2 regions of the Psychrobacter sp. R86515 genome follow, and region 1 is predicted to be linked to the other one. Evidence: riboswitches for the same ligand, from Rfam matches in the RefSeq annotation. Region 1 holds a riboswitch; the other holds the start of a gene.
What was found. A riboswitch is a leader RNA that binds a small molecule or an ion and turns the genes downstream of it on or off. The one in region 1 is predicted to bind thiamine pyrophosphate.
Positions count from the first base shown of each region.

Region 2: it holds a riboswitch for thiamine pyrophosphate, as region 1 does, so the genes downstream of both, SJY28_RS01650 (ABC transporter substrate-binding protein) here and thiC (phosphomethylpyrimidine synthase ThiC) in region 1, are expected to answer to the same signal.

Region 1 is NZ_JAXHCC010000001.1:925,237-929,833, forward strand. Features, by position in the region: gene thiC (phosphomethylpyrimidine synthase ThiC) at 1-1,883, opposite strand, end outside; TPP riboswitch at 2,132-2,276, opposite strand; gene pstS (phosphate ABC transporter substrate-binding protein PstS) at 2,570-3,736, shown strand; gene pstC (phosphate ABC transporter permease subunit PstC) at 3,946-4,597, shown strand, end outside.
Region 2 is NZ_JAXHCC010000001.1:388,578-393,174, forward strand. Features, by position in the region: gene SJY28_RS01640 (YbaN family protein) at 32-454, opposite strand; gene SJY28_RS01645 (hypothetical protein) at 753-914, opposite strand; TPP riboswitch at 875-991, shown strand; gene SJY28_RS01650 (ABC transporter substrate-binding protein) at 1,166-2,062, shown strand; gene SJY28_RS01655 (VWA domain-containing protein) at 2,172-3,470, opposite strand; gene SJY28_RS01660 (protein kinase) at 3,527-4,597, opposite strand, start outside.

The DNA of each region.
Region 1 (4,597 bases):
TTCATTGAACAAAACTTAGGGCCACACATGGAGCAAAAGTGTGCCGATTTGTGTGCGTCTTTTGGCAACGTCTCATCATGATATTCGCGTGCCGTATCAGGGTCGAGCGCAAGATTGAACTGATCATCCCAGCGGAATTCAAAACGTGCTTTAGATAGTGCATTGTCACGTGCCTGTGCTCCTGGATGACCCTTAGCAAGGTCAGCAGCGTGTGCAGCGATTTTATAAGTAATAATGCCGTCTTTAACATCTTTTTTATTCGGTAGGCCTAAGTGTTCTTTTGGCGTGACATAGCACAGCATCGCTGTACCAAACCATCCAATCATTGCAGCTCCGATGGCGCTAGTGATGTGGTCATAACCTGGGGCGATATCTGTCGTTAATGGCCCTAAAGTATAGAAAGGCGCGTCAGCACATAGCTCAAGCTGCAAGTCCATGTTTTCCTTGATGCGGTTCATCGCGACGTGTCCAGGGCCTTCGATCATCACCTGTATATCATGCTCCCATGCGACTTTGGTCAATTCACCAAGCGTACGTAGCTCACCGAACTGCGCTTCATCATTGGCATCTTGCAAGCAGCCAGGACGTAGGCCATCACCTAGACTAAATGCCACATCGTACTGTTTCATAATCTCGCAAATGTCTTCGAAATGCGTGTATAAGAAGCTTTCTTTGTGATGTGCCAGACACCACTGCGCCATGATAGAGCCGCCGCGTGAGACGATACCTGTCAAACGTTTTGCGGTGAGCGGCACATAGCGTAATAGCACGCCAGCGTGAATGGTAAAGTAATCGACACCTTGCTCTGCTTGCTCGATCAACGTATCACGGAATATCTCCCATGTAAGATCTTCAGCGACGCCATCGACTTTTTCTAATGCTTGATAAATCGGTACCGTACCAATCGGTACAGGAGAGTTACGGATTAGCCATTCACGGGTTTCATGAATATGATTGCCCGTTGATAGATCCATAATAGTATCCGCACCCCAACGTGTTGCCCACGTCATTTTGGACACTTCTTCATCGATAGACGAACCCAACGCTGAATTACCGATATTGGCATTAATTTTCACCAAGAAATTGCGCCCGATGATCATCGGCTCAGACTCAGGGTGATTGATATTGTTTGGGATAATTGCGCGTCCAGCTGCCACTTCATCACGAACAAATTCAGGGGTGATGGTTTGAGGCGTATTGGCACCGAAGCTCTCGCCATCGTGTTGACGCATATCGGTCAGTTCATGTTGCTTCTGCGTTTCGCGTATGGCGATATATTCCATCTCAGGGGTGATGATGCCTCGGCGCGCGTAGTACATTTGCGTGACGTTCTGTCCTGCTTTGGCGCGACGCGGTTTATCAATATGAGCAAATCTAAGGTTAGCAGTGCTGATATCACGGGCACGTGCTTGTCCGTATGAGCTGGATAGGCCACTTAATTGCTCGGTATCACCACGTTCTGCGATCCAGCTTTCACGCAACTTTGGCAATCCACGTGTGAGGTCGATATCGACCTTAGGGTCGGTATATACACCTGAAGTGTCATACACATAAAACGGTGGATTATGCTCACCGTCTTTATCTCCAGTGCCGCCAACAGGTGTATCAGCCAAGCTGATTTCACGCATCGGTACTTGGATATCAGGTCTTGAGCCTTCGATATAGACTTTTCTTGAGGCAGGTAAAATACGGTGCAAGTCGCGCGCATCTTCTTCGAAACGGGCATCACTTGCGGCACGGTGAGCAGGGGTTTTTAACGCATCTGCTTTTTTATCTGCTTTGACGTTGGTCGTGTCAGCAGCATTTGAAGCAAGCGTTGAGTTGTCGGCTGGGTTATGCGTTTGGGCTTTCGGTGCAATTGAGGTAGTGTCTGCAGTTGTCATATGCTGTCCTAGCGTGTTGGTTTTTGAATAAAATCAACACCGCCAGTATCTGCGGGGGTAGGCATCCATCATCTAGACAAATTTATATCATGAACCCACAACTTCGACCAAAAAGTATCGTCGCGCATGGTGCTCATCAAATATTGGACGCAAATTTATATCCTCTCTTCTTATCCGGTTATGCATCACGCATATCAAGACAGTAGTGACGATAAAAATGTATTTCTACGCGCCCTTTGTCATAAATAACAAAGTGCTTAAGACTTCCCTGCGTCGGTACTAACCGCATCAGGTTCGGCGGGTGATCTCTCAGCGAATGTATCAAGGCGACTACTTTAATAAAGCAAGTTTAATAAAGTGAGCCAAAAATACACCGCACCCCGAGTCTGTCAGTGTTGTAAATCAGCCTTCATATTAACAAAATTCTGTACCAACGGCTAATAGTATTTGGATACAAATATTCTGTGTCAAACACACGGTTCAATATTTTTGTGAATAATTTTTCTGAATGTTGATAGATGAGGATGCTTAGTATTACTAGGTTGTAGACAAATTATTCAAATATTATGTAAAGCGAATGAAGGATTATAGAAGTTGTCATTAAACTGTCATAAAGATTTGGCAAGATAACACGCATATCACAAGCAATGCTTTTTTATACCGTTGTTAAACTTCAGGAGTCCTACATGCGTTATTCGTTATTAGCAGTGGCCGTCAGTTGTACATTAATGCTTACGGCGTGTAATAAGTCAACAGATACGGCGGAGCCAACTGCTGATACTAGCAGTAGCGCTGTGACAACAGCTGAAACAACCTCTCAGACAGCATCTTCTGCTACGTCAGATTTTAAATCTGCTGAAAATATCGCTATGAATATTACAGGTGCAGGTGCGTCGTTCCCGCAGCCTATCTATGCGAAATGGTCATATGATTACAATGCTGCGACCGGCGGCCAAGTCAACTATCAGTCGATTGGCTCATCTGGTGGTATCAAACAAATTCAATCAAAAACAGTAGACTTTGGTGCTTCTGATGCCCCAATGACGCCTGAAGAGTTAGACGAAGCAGGTTTGATTCAGTTCCCAACAGTCATCGGTGGTGTTGTACCAATCGTCAACATTGATGGTGTTGAGCCTGGTGCACTGAAACTAGACGGCACAACGTTGGCTGATATCTATCTGGGTAAAATCAGTAACTGGAATGACCCTGCGATTAAGGCGATGAACCCAGATTTGACCTTGCCAGATGCAGCAATCACAACAGTATTCCGTTCAGACGGTTCAGGTACGACTTTCAACTTCACTGATTATCTTGCCAAGGTTTCACCAGACTGGAAAGACACTGTTGGTGTTGATAAAACCGTCAAATGGCCGACTTCTGCTACTGGTGCAGGCGGTAAAGGTAACGAAGGCGTTTCGAGCTACGTCAACCGCATGAAAAACTCTATCGGCTATGTTGAGTATGCGTACGCCAAGCAAAATAAGATGTCACATACTGCGCTGAAAAACGCAGCTGGTAACATCGTACAGCCATCTGCTGAGACGTTTGCTGCGGCAGGTGATATCGATTGGTCACAACAAGAAGGCTTTTATAAAGTCATCACCAACTCTGAAACTGACCAAGCATGGCCTATCGCTGCTGCGACCTTTATCTTGGTACATAAGCAACCAGAAAATCCTCAACAAGTCGCTGGCGTGTTGAACTTCTTTGACTGGGCTTATACCCAAGGTGATGACAGCGCCATGGAACTAGACTACGTACCATTCTCTGACACGGCAGTGGCCTTGTTCAAAGAGAAGTGGAACGAAGTAAAAGGTAGCGATGGACAGCCTGTCTACAAGCCAGCTCAGTAACTTGTCTCTGCTAAATGCTATTTAGCAACCGACAAGTTATCCTCTCGAATAACTATTCTCCGGTAGTTGTTTGAGGGGTTTTAACACAGCAAATTTGATGAATACATCTCGATAGATATGTTTACTCACACCGTTTAAGTTTGTTGTGTTAAGTCCTGAGATACATCTTTCTAATATTTCGATTCATCCCATTCAATGCTGAGACACTTATGACAGACTTAAGGTCCCAACTGGCTAAACAAAAACGTTACGACGCTTTATTTGTGAACTCTACCAAAGCGTTTGCCATACTCGTCCTCCTATCTTTAGGGGGCATTTTGGTGTCTCTAATTGTTGGAGCATGGCCGAGTATTCAAGAGTTTGGTTTGGGATTTTATACCAGCAATAACTGGGATACAGTCGCCAATGAGTACGGTGCATTAGCGCCTATTTACGGTACCTTAGTCACGTCGTTTATCGCTATTGTTATCGCGGTTCCAGTCAGTTTCGGTATTGCGATATTTTTAACCGAGATGTGCCCTAAGTTCCTCAAAAAACCACTTGGTATCGCCATTGAATTGTTGGCTGGTATCCCATCTATAATTTATGGTATGTGGGGATTGTTCGTATTTGCGCCATTTTTTGGTGATCACATTCAGCCATGGTTCATTGAGCACGTCGGCCCTTTGCCTATTATCGGTAAACTGTTTGCAGGTGCGCCTATGGGGCTAGGTATGTTTACCGCATCCCTAGTACTTGCCATTATGATCATACCGTTCATCGCTGCCACCATGCGCGATGTTTTCTCTGTTGTACCCGATTTACTGAAAGAGTCAGCATATGGCATGGGCGCGACGACTTGGGAAGTCATGTTCAAGATTA
Region 2 (4,597 bases), 540 kb from region 1:
TTGGCTGATTTTGGCGCAAATTGCAACGGATTTAAGCATTTGGTAAACGGAACAAATATATCGCTACCCCACTACAGACAGCGGCTACCGCCCATGCCATCCACATCATATCGGCAGGCAAACGATAAAATAACATAATTGTTGATGCTGCCATCATAACCGTCGCTAAACACTTGGCATAAAGCGGAACGGCATGATTCTCCTCCCAGTCACGGACGAATTTGCCAAAGTATTTATGATTAATCAACCAAAAATGAAAACGTCGAGAACTGCGCGCCCAGCAACCTGCTGCTAGCAAGATAAAAGGCGCTGTGGGCATCACTGGCAACAATATACCGATAATCCCTAAGATAAAAAACAGCCAACCAAGCGTCACAAAAGTCCAACGCAGCATTGGGCTGTTGGCTTGATCAGTCTTAGGTCGGTAATAGAACGCTTTTTTATTATCGGTCATATAAGTTGTCGGTCGTGTAAGTTGTCAGTTATGCCAAATGTCAATTGTTTAGAGTAGCGCCTATTGTAAAGCCGTGGCATAGAAGGCTAATCATGCAATATCGCCCGTCTGCGCACAAGACTATTTATATAAGGTTTTTGCTATTGATAGGTATGTTTGGTTAGTAATTGGGTAAGTACCAATAATAAATGCTGTACTCTTCTATTAACACGTCGATTGAAAGCGCTTATAAAAAGCCGTGATAAGCAACAGCTGTTATAAAGAGCGGTTAACGAACACCAGTCATTACCTGTCATCGTCATTTCCGATACGCTTGCATCACGTCTCGTAAGTCGTCTATGATGACGCAGTAGCTATCGATAATAGCCATTAGCAGTACCGATTCATTAGCGGTACTGACCAAAAATAATGCAATACCAATCAATCTTGTCGGGGTGCTTTGATTTAACGCTGTAGACACAGCCCACATCATCGCTGAGATATACCCGTGAACCTGAAGCAGTTAGCACTGACGTAGGAAACAAGCGTGACATACCCTCAGAGGTCTATAAATAAGAGCAGTCTATAGATGATGTACTGGTGATGATAACCATATCAAACGCCGAGCATCTGACAGTTAGCATCGAGACCTCGTCTTTCTTATTTGGCCTTTCTTGTTTTACTTTAATAGTATCAGTCTGATTGTTTTCCATAATCAAAAAGGAAACAACCATGCAGCCGACCACCAAACTTACACTGACCCTCGAATGGTTTTTAAACCCTGATCATCTGCCCTTTATCGCTGGTGTGACCACGGGGGCGTATGAGCAGGCAGGGCTTAATATCACCATTATCGAACCAGATGACCACTATGATGGCTTTGCCGAATTACAGAACCAAAGCATCGATCTGCATGTCAATGAGCCTATCCATCTGTTTGAGCATTACGCGCCTAATCTACGTGCGCTAGGCTGCTTTTTTGAGACCGATGGCGGCATATTGATGCAACGCGCTAGCATGGACAAGCTAAAAAACAATCAGCCAATCCGCATCTGCACCCCTGCTGCTGAAGAAAAAACCAATCGTATTGGCTTTGAGATATTAGCGCGCTATACCAAGAAAGATGGCTTTAGTATCAGCCGTGATAATGTGAGCTTTGTACAAAAAGACTTTTATCATATAAAAAACTTGCAAGAAGACCCAAGCCTAGATGGCGCATGGCTATGCTTTTATAATTTTGAGGGCGTTGAGGCGACTCATGAAGGGTTGGATTTTGAATTTATCGATCAACACCTGTCACCCTATCCGAACTTCTCAGCGTTAGAGATTCTGACGACAGATGAGATCTATAGCGCGAAAAAAGACGCAATAGATACCTTTATCCAAGTGACCAATCAAATGACCGAACTGTGTAAAAATGAGCCAGCCACTGCCCACCGTATGTATTACGACTATAGTAAAACCGAAGTCGATGCGCTGATGGATGCCATCATTGATAATACGCTGGGCAGATTGCTCACGCCTATCAAGCCTGATGCAAGTAAGTGGGAAGAACTGCGCGAGATGCTAGCCGAAATCGATATCGTAACCTTGACTGATGGGCAGTACCAATCGCTTTGGGCACTATAGATATTTTAGATTTTAAGATATTTTAAATAACAAAAAACCGCCATAGTGTTTGCTATGGCGGTTTTTTATTTAGCTGTCATCGAATAATGAGATCAACGCAGTCATACTTTTATAATGTAGTGACTATACCAAGTTGCTTGGCTTCTTTTAGCCACAATGGGAACTCTTCTAGCATATTTTCGTACAAGGCTTCTTCGCTGATATCGTCCAAGTCATCTAATTCAAAAAAGTCGCAATTATCAATCACGCGCCCTGTCATGTCGTCTAGTTTTTTGAGAATGCCATAACCACGACCACCCAAGCCCACAAACTGCCAAAATATCGGTAGTTTCGCGGCTTCCGTCATGACTCTCGTGATACCTCGGTTGTCATTTACCCCGCCATCACTGATAAATAGCACGTAGACAGGCACATCCAAGCCGTCCTTTTGATAAAACTCCGTCACGGCTTTCATGACCTCTGCTTCATTGTTGATGCGCGGGCCAAGTGCCCATTTACGCCAACCGCCATGAGCGTTGTTAATGAAACCGTCATAGTTGCTCAGTCCAATCTCGCCCAAATACTGCGGATCTCGGGCAAACGCCCAGCAGTCTAGCGCTTGGTCGTCATCGAAGTTCACTGCCAATGGCAATATGCGATTGACCACCTCTTGCACGCGGCCTTTTTTGTACTGTCTATTCATTGAGCCTGAAGCGTCTAGCACCAACGCCACTTTTGCCGTTAATTGCTGCAATTGGCGCTTCTCAAGCGATATCGTGGCTTTTTTGGCCAGATTGACCAGTTTTGGCGCTTTTTCTAGCATGACCTTCTCTAACGATGGCTTTGCTTGAACTGGCGTTGCGGTCGCCTCGAGTACTTGCGGACTACCTTCTTCTACATCGCCACCGAAATGCTGCACGATGGCGGCAAGTCCTCCATTAAAGCCTTGCGCCACGTTAGAAACCCGCCAAACACCACTTTTACGATAAAGCTGCATTAGCATACTGGCTTGCTGCTGGGCAAAGTCGGCTGCTTGATATTCTGCCTGCGCCTTTTGCGACTGCTGCCAAATGCCAATCTCTAACGATTGAATTTGATTGAGCGGCGTGTCGGCTGATAATACAAAAAACAAGCTGTCTATATTAGTAGCCAGTTTGGATAGATTGACTTCAAACTCGGCTTGGATGCCCTTACTCGCCGTTGGCTGCGACTCGTAATGGGTGAGCTTGATTTGCCCGCATGGTGAGGTTGGCTGATTATAAAACACCATGTAATCATCATTGATCAGTTTGCCCGCTGCGTCTAAGGCAAAACAGCTGATATCCATCTCTATCGGGCTTTGGCGGGTGAACTTGAGCGTGATGGGTGCAGTATCGTCAATAGCAAGGTTGCTTAAAGGCGCGCGTTGTCCGACAGTGAGATGGTTCATGGTGTTCCTCTTATTCATACAAAAGCTCTTCAGAAGCCTAAATTTTATCGTTACTTTTAATAGTCAGCTTGCTCAGCTCCTAAAGCTTTCAAACCCTGACTAATATACTCTTTGGTAGCAGAAGGCATTTTATCTTTGATAATTCTTCTCAACTCTTCATCTGATTCGTTTTTCACATGTTTTAGATGGAAAGTCCATATATCTCGGGTGGTTCTTTTTCCATATGTCTCTCTCCCTAGATACATGATAGAAACTAACTCTAATAGCTCTTTGCGATTCAACTCTTCTAGAAAGCTAAAATCTGCAGATAAATGATCTATAGCAAATTTAAACAGACTCCCTGAGCCTATAACTCCCCATTCGTTATCATCACTCTTTTCATCAGTAGGCCATTTCTCTAATAATAATAGTATCCTTGGTACATCTAATGAATTCAAATATATATAAAACTCTGGGTCATTTTCCCAACTACTATCATTTTCTAGAAATTGTGGCGGTTCAGGTTTAATATGTACTTCTGAATAAGGTTTTGGATAACAACTTCGAAATTTATCAAAGCCCATTTCTGAATGTCTGGCATCATATGTTGAGGGAAGTGAATTGTATAGAGAATGCCTGAAGACGAAAAGAAAACTACCTTCATATACCCTTGTAACACTTCTAGTATCGCCAAAAATATATTTACCCTGCCAAATGCTGTTATTATGCACTTCAGCAAAGGTCAAATCTCCATTTTCAAACTCTGTATAATCTACTACCTCATTATTTTTATATAATTCTGAATTAATAGGCTTTTCAATTGGTTTTGTTTCGAGAAAAAAATAGCTTTCCGAAGGTTTATATTGATAATTGACATAATGTAATGCCTTTGGAAGACAGTCATAGTTAGAGCCGCCATCCATTAGTAGCCTTATTTCTCCATTTTCTTTGACTTCAGCTCTAATCAAATCTAACCCACCCATCCTAGGTAAGAAACAATGATGCACAGCTGTGTCATTTCGAACAATCTTATTTAAAACAGAAACAATAACGTCTACATCATTAAATACTAAGTAATGAGCATTATATGGGTTTATTTCCTCTTGAAGATTTGTCCATTTTGAGGATATAAGAGCAGCAAAGTCTTT